Prochlorococcus marinus CUG1417: one gene and its partner. The protein of the gene in region 1 binds, or shares a complex with, the protein of each later gene. Links are inferred from orthologs where the notes say so. Each region holds a gene or a part of one and is shown in the gene's direction. Other genes may lie near its edges. The genes, in order: HA140_RS02180 and lpdA.

Evidence for each region.
Region 2: the proteins of HA140_RS02180 (region 1) and lpdA are in contact, whole or in part, in a crystal structure (PDB 1EBD), measured with the Geobacillus stearothermophilus proteins. The link is inferred for Prochlorococcus marinus CUG1417 from one-to-one orthologs. Residues at the interface, in WP_033016211.1 of Geobacillus stearothermophilus: Ile130, Ala131, Met132, Pro133, Arg136, Arg140, Glu141, Asn155, Arg157; in WP_049624544.1 of Geobacillus stearothermophilus: Pro340, Ser341, Asp344, Tyr345, Arg403, Asp406, Val408, Glu431, Ala432, Gly433, Asp438.

The regions. Positions count from the first base shown.
Region 1 is NZ_JAAORN010000001.1:385,097-388,382, forward strand. Bases 1-2,953 are described here. They hold HA140_RS02180 (dihydrolipoamide acetyltransferase family protein), read left to right. Parts: upstream 1-769; coding sequence 770-2,137; downstream 2,138-2,953. Other genes in these bases: HA140_RS02170 (AMP-binding protein), read left to right, coding at 1-70; HA140_RS02175 (YlqD family protein), read left to right, coding at 109-552; queA (tRNA preQ1(34) S-adenosylmethionine ribosyltransferase-isomerase QueA), read left to right, coding at 2,144-2,953. Also shown: more of queA, read left to right, coding at 2,954-3,268; cysK (cysteine synthase A), read right to left, coding at 3,271-3,286.
Region 2 is NZ_JAAORN010000002.1:226,939-230,156, reverse strand. Bases 94-2,978 are described here. They hold lpdA (dihydrolipoyl dehydrogenase), read left to right. Parts: upstream 94-758; coding sequence 759-2,198; downstream 2,199-2,978. Other genes in these bases: trpC (indole-3-glycerol phosphate synthase TrpC), read left to right, coding at 2,211-2,978; HA140_RS07300 (TrmH family RNA methyltransferase), read left to right, coding at 94-747. Also shown: more of HA140_RS07300, read left to right, coding at 1-93; more of trpC, read left to right, coding at 2,979-3,098; HA140_RS07285 (hydantoin utilization protein A), read left to right, coding at 3,154-3,218. UniProt on the Escherichia coli protein: Lipoamide dehydrogenase is a component of the glycine cleavage system as well as of the alpha-ketoacid dehydrogenase complexes.

The DNA.
Region 1 (3,286 bases):
AGAAATAGAAAAAAAGTATTCATTACAAATAGAAAATATGTATGAAAACAAATTTAGTAAGAAAATTTGATTTGTTCTATCTATATTGAAAAGGCAATTTAATTTTTTATGGAAACAAAAAACTCAATATCGATAAAGCGCTCAATAGCTATTAAAGCAGTAGTTACACCAACTTGGAAGGAAGATGCTGAAAAAGAATTAAGTAAAGCAATTTCAAACATTGATCAGAAATTATCGCAATTGGAGCAGGAGGGACAGCAAATAGTAAATAATATTAGATCCCAATCGGTTAATCCTCTAGATCCAAGGGTTCAAGAACAGATTAGTCAGGTGCAACAACAAGTCGCAGCAAAACGAAATGAAATTGAAGAACAAAAAAGAAATCTACTTCAACAACAGAGTCAAGTTCGCGAGTTGAAAATGGATGAAATTGTTGATCAAGGACAAGTGGATAGTTTCTGTGATGTCACTGTTGGCGACAATCTTATTGAAAAAATGCAAGTCTCGATAACTGTTAAAGATGGAGTTATTCAATCTATAGATAATAATTAAGGTAAAAGATTTAGTATTTTTTTTAAAAATAAGTAAACTTAATTGCAAAAAGTTTTAAATTCTAATCGATCGAAATTATTACTTTCTTAAGTTTTAAGAGTTCCCACTGTGAACATGATTTCGTATAATTAGATCAAGAGTTAAAAGGGTTCTTAATCATAAAACTTTTGAAAGTTTGGTAAAAATCCCTTAAAACTTATGCAATAACAATTTTCTTATGTCTCACGAAATATTCATGCCTGCCTTGAGTTCTACTATGACGGAGGGCAAGATTGTGGAATGGTTGAAAAATCCGGGAGATAAGGTTGAAAGAGGCGAATCTGTTTTGGTTGTTGAATCTGATAAGGCAGATATGGATGTTGAATCTTTTCAAGATGGATATCTTGCAGCAGTTTTAATGCCTGCTGGCAGCACTGCACCTGTTGGAGAAACTATTGGTCTCATTGTAGAAAATGAAGATGAGATAGCTTCAGTTCAAGAACAAAATAAAGGAAATCAACCCGAAGTCTCTACTTCAGACCAACTTGAATTGGTAAGCAATAAAACTGAAGAAAAACCAGTAGTCAAGACTGAAAATATTAATAAAAAAGAGGAAGAAGTCGTCTTAAAGAGTGAAAAGCCTGTACCATCTTTTAATACCGATCAAATTAATGCCGCTACAAGTAATGCTTCTTCGAGGATAATTGCATCTCCAAGAGCTAAAAAACTTGCCTCTCAAATGGGTGTTGATTTAGCAAAGGTACATGGATCTGGCCCCCACGGAAGGATTCAAGCCGATGATATTTTAAAAGCTAATGGCCAACCTGTCTCCATACCATGGATAGGTGAAGGTGGTTCTCCTGCAAGTATTCCTAGTGCAAATTTGGGAGTTGAAAGTAAACCAGAAACTTCAGGAAATAGTTTTGGTAATCCCGGAGAAACAGTTCAATTTAATACTCTTCAAAAAGCGGTAAATAAAAATATGGAATCTAGTTTAGATGTGCCATGTTTTAGGGTGGGTTACTCCATTAACACAGATAAATTAGATAATTTCTATAAAAAAGTAAAACAGAACGGAGTGACTATGACTGCTTTACTAGTTAAAGCAGTTGCAAAGACACTAAAGAAACATCCTCAAGTTAACTCAAGTTTTTCAGAAAATGGAATTTCTTATCCAGAAAATATAAATATTGCTGTAGCTGTTGCGATGGAAGATGGTGGACTAATAACTCCAGTTTTAAAAGAACCATGCAATACTGATTTATTTGAATTGTCTAGGGAATGGAAAGATCTCGTAAAAAGATCAAGATCAAAACAATTAGAACCTGATGAATACTCAACGGGAACCTTCACTTTATCTAATCTTGGGATGTTTGGGGTTGATAGATTTGACGCAATTCTTCCTCCAGGTACCGGTGCGATCTTAGCGATAGCATCATCTAAACCAACCGTTGTTGCTAATAGTGATGGTTCAATATCTGTTAAAAAAATAATGCAAGTAAATCTAACAGCTGATCATAGAGTGATCTATGGAGCTGATGGAGCTTCATTCTTAAAAGACCTTGCTTCCCTAATTGAAAATGAGCCAGAGACTCTTGTCTCCTAAATTTAATTGATTTCTCAAATTAATAATGAAGAAAGAGATTATAAGCTTGAAGCTTATGATTATTTACTTGATCCTTCATTAATTGCTAGTAAACCTTCTGCAATTAGGCATGAATCAAGATTGATGATAGTTAGAAATAGTGTTTTAGAAGAAGACTGCTTAACTAATAAATTTACCAAGAATCTTTTAGATGAATTTAGAGAAGGGGATCTTGTAGTTGTAAATAATACTAAAGTTATGAAAGCTAGGTTAAAGGTTGAATTAGAAAATAAGACATTAGTCGAATTATTAGTTTTGGAGAGATCCCATGAATGTGTATGGTTATGTTTGGCAAAACCAGCGAAAAAGTTAAAAATAAATAGAAAATTAAAATTAAAATCTCCTTTAGCACAAGATATTTATTTGATTGTTGATGGAGTTGATGAAGAAACTGGAGGGAGATTTATTAAATTTCCGGAAAATATAACTTGTCTCAATTCAATGAATGAACTTCTTGATAAATACGGGGAAATCCCTCTCCCTCCTTATATAAAAAATTCCGAAGAAGAATCTTTTCATGAGAAAAGTTATCAAACTGAGTATGCAACTAATCCGGGGGCAGTTGCTGCACCAACAGCTGGTCTACACTTAAGCAAAAGTCTTATTTCCAATTTAAAAAAAAAAGGAGTAATAATCTTACCGATAACTTTGCACGTGGGTTATGGAACATTCAAACCAATTGATCAAGAAGATTTAAGTAACTTAAAACTTCATAAAGAATGGGTAAGTGTTAACAAGGAAGTAGTGGAGGAAATAAAAAGAATAAAGAAAACAGATAGAAAAATAATTGCTATTGGTACAACAAGCGTAAGAGCTCTTGAAAGTTGTTATTCTCATGAAATTAATGACTATATTCCCATAGCGAAGTATGTGGATTTAGTAATTAAGCCAGGTTATAAATTTAAGGTAGTTGATGGATTATTAACTAATTTTCATCTTCCTAAAAGTTCATTATTACTTTTAGTAAGTGCGATGATTGGTAGAGCAAGATTATTAGATTTGTATAAGAAAGCAATAAAAGAAAAATTTAGATTTTTCTCTTATGGCGATGCGATGTATATTTCACCAGATTCATTACTGGAGAAAAAATAGATTTAGGCTTTGACTGGT
Region 2 (3,218 bases), on another replicon or contig:
TTTTTTTGCATAGAGGGTACACATCTCATTGAAGAATTGCTGAAGTCTGGAAAAAATCCCTCTAAGATTTTAGTTACCGAAAAATGGCTAAGAAAGAATCATAATCTAAGTAAAAAATTTGATGAGTCATTAATAAATATTGTCTCAGAGGAAGTCTTGGCATCTGCGATTTCAACAATTAATCCAGATGGGATAGCAGCTTTAGTAGATATTTCAGCAATACCTAATTATCAATTTAATAGAAAAGATGATTTTGTTCTTGTTCTCGACAGAATTCAAGATCCTGGGAATATGGGTAATCTATTTAGAACCGCTTTAGCTGCGGGTGTTAATGCAATTTTTTTAGCTGGAGGTGCGCATCCATTAGGCCAAAAGGTATTAAGAGCATCTTCAGGTGCTGTTTTTCATCTGCCATTTTTAAGATTTGATGGAAATGAAGAAGAAAGATTAAATTCTTTACTTAAGTCTTTATCTGAATTATCAAATGTAGGATTTAAGATTTTCTCTACTAGTAGCCATAATGAGAGTTCAAAAAAACCTTCAAAACCATATTGGGAAGTTGATTGGTCTAGACGTACCGCATTAATTTTGGGTAATGAAGGTCAAGGTATTCATAAAAAAATTCAAGAAGCTTTTCATGAAACAATTACAATTCCGCATAGTGAGATTGTAGAATCATTAAATGTGGCTTGTGTTGCAGTTCCGTTATTACTAGAACGAAAAAGAGTCGCATACACCTCTAAATAAATAAATAAAAAGTGACTGATTCAAGTTTTGATTTTGATTTAATCGTAATAGGAGCAGGATATGGAGGTTTTGATGCCGCTAAACATGCTGCTGGTAAGGGACTGAAAGTTGCAATAGTAGAATCTTCTGATATGGGAGGCACTTGTGTTAACAAGGGTTGTGTTCCCTCTAAAGCTCTTTTGGCTGCAAGTGGAAAAGTTAGAGAAATAGCTAATTATGAACATTTAGCTAAATTTGGTATACATGCTTCACCAGTAAGGTTCGAGAGATCAAAAATTGCAGATCATGCAAATAATTTAGTTTTAAATGTTAGAGAAAATTTAACAAAAACTCTTAAAAGGAGTGGAGTTGAAATTATTTTGGGCATTGGAAGAATTGAAGGAAATCAAAAAGTAGGTGTAAGAGATAAAAACGGAATTGATAAAATCTTCACATGTAAGAATATTGTTATAGCAACAGGCTCCTCTCCTTTTGTGCCCGGTGGAATAACTTTGGATAATAGGACTGTATTTACTAGCGATGATGCGGTTAAACTTGAGTGGCTTCCAAGATGGATAGCAATTATTGGAAGCGGATATATAGGTCTAGAATTTGCTGATGTATACACCGCGCTTGGTTGTGAAGTTACCATGATCGAGGCTCTGGAGAATATTATGCCAACATTTGATCCAGACATCACTAAAATTGCTAAGAAGAACCTTATTCAAGCAAGAGATATAGACACAAAATCAAATGTCTTTGCTACAAAAATAACACCTGGATGTCCTGTAAAAATAGAACTTACTGATGCAAAATCTAAGGAAGTTGTAGAAACTTTAGAAGTTGACGCTGTACTAGTCGCAACAGGCAGAAGTCCTAATAGTAATAACTTAAATCTGGAGTCGGTTGGTATCGAAACAGTAAAAGGTTTCATTCCTATAGATGATCAAATGAGAGTTAAGAATGGTGATGAAATAATACCTAACATTTGGGCTGTTGGAGATGTAACGGGTAAACTAATGCTTGCCCATACAGCTGCAGCGCAGGGTACTATTGCTGTTGATAATATTTGCGGTGGTAATGTCGAAATTAACTATAAAAGTATCCCTGCAGCAACCTTTACTCACCCAGAGATAAGTTCAGTTGGTCTCTCTGAAGTTGAAGCTAAAGAGATATCTACAAAAGAAAATTTTACTTTGGGAGTTGTCAAAAGTTTCTTTAAGGCTAATTCAAAAGCATTGGCTGAATTAGAGAGTGATGGATTGCTAAAGTTGATTTTCAACAAAGATAATGGGAAAGTATTAGGTGCTCATATTTTTGGGTTACATGCAGCTGATTTAATTCAAGAAATTTCAAACGCTATTTCAAGGAACCAAGATGTAATTGAATTATCTAAAGAAGTTCATACTCATCCTACTCTTAGTGAAGTAGTTGAGGTCGCATATAAACAGGCTGCTTCTCAAATAAAATAATATCTAAAATTAATGGAGATAAGACGCAGGCCACCAAATCCAACAGTAAGGGTAGAAAATTTAGAATATGCTGTACCTCATAGAGAAGCACAAGCAAAAAACATTCTGGAAGAAATTGTATGGCACAAGGATATTGAAATTAAGAATTTTAAAAAAATAGTCTCTTTAGAAGATCTCATCAAAAAGATTGAAAAACTTCCTACTCCTAAAGATTTTTACAAAAATATCTTGGAGTCAAAAATAAAACCAGGAGTTATTGCTGAAATAAAAAAAGCTAGTCCAAGTAAAGGAGTTATTAGAAAAGATTTTAACCCTGAAAACATAGCAATTTGTTATGAAGGATTAGGTGCATCATGTATCTCGGTACTTACCGATAAAAGGTTTTTTCAAGGTAGTTATGAAATACTCGAAACTGTAAGGAAATCAACTAATCTCCCTCTACTCTGCAAAGATTTTATTATTTCTGCTTATCAGATTTATAAAGCAAGGGTATCGGGTGCTGATGCAATATTATTAATCGCTGCGATTTTAAGTGATGATGATTTAACTTATTTAAAGAAAATAGCTGATAATTTAAAGATGAGTGTTCTTGTTGAAGTCCATAACTCTAATGAATTAGAAAGGATTCTAAAGTTAAAATCTTTTAATTTGATTGGGATAAATAATAGGGACTTAAAGACTTTTAAAACGGATTTAAAAACATCAAAAGAATTGATGCATACATATGCAGATATATTTTTAAAACAAAATATTATTCCCATTAGTGAATCTGGAATTAATTGTGCCGAAGATTTAGAATCGCTTAGATCTATTGGAATCATGGGAGTATTAATTGGTGAAACTTTTATGAGAGAAACTGATATTGAACAATCGTTCAAGAAATTATTTAACTCAATTTAATATTGACTTCAAATCGTGCTATAAAATTGAATAAACAGAGTTGTACTGAATATAAATGCAGGCTGTAGTTTTAACAGGTATAGTTGCAGGATTTGTGCATGTTGTTAGTGGCGCTGATCA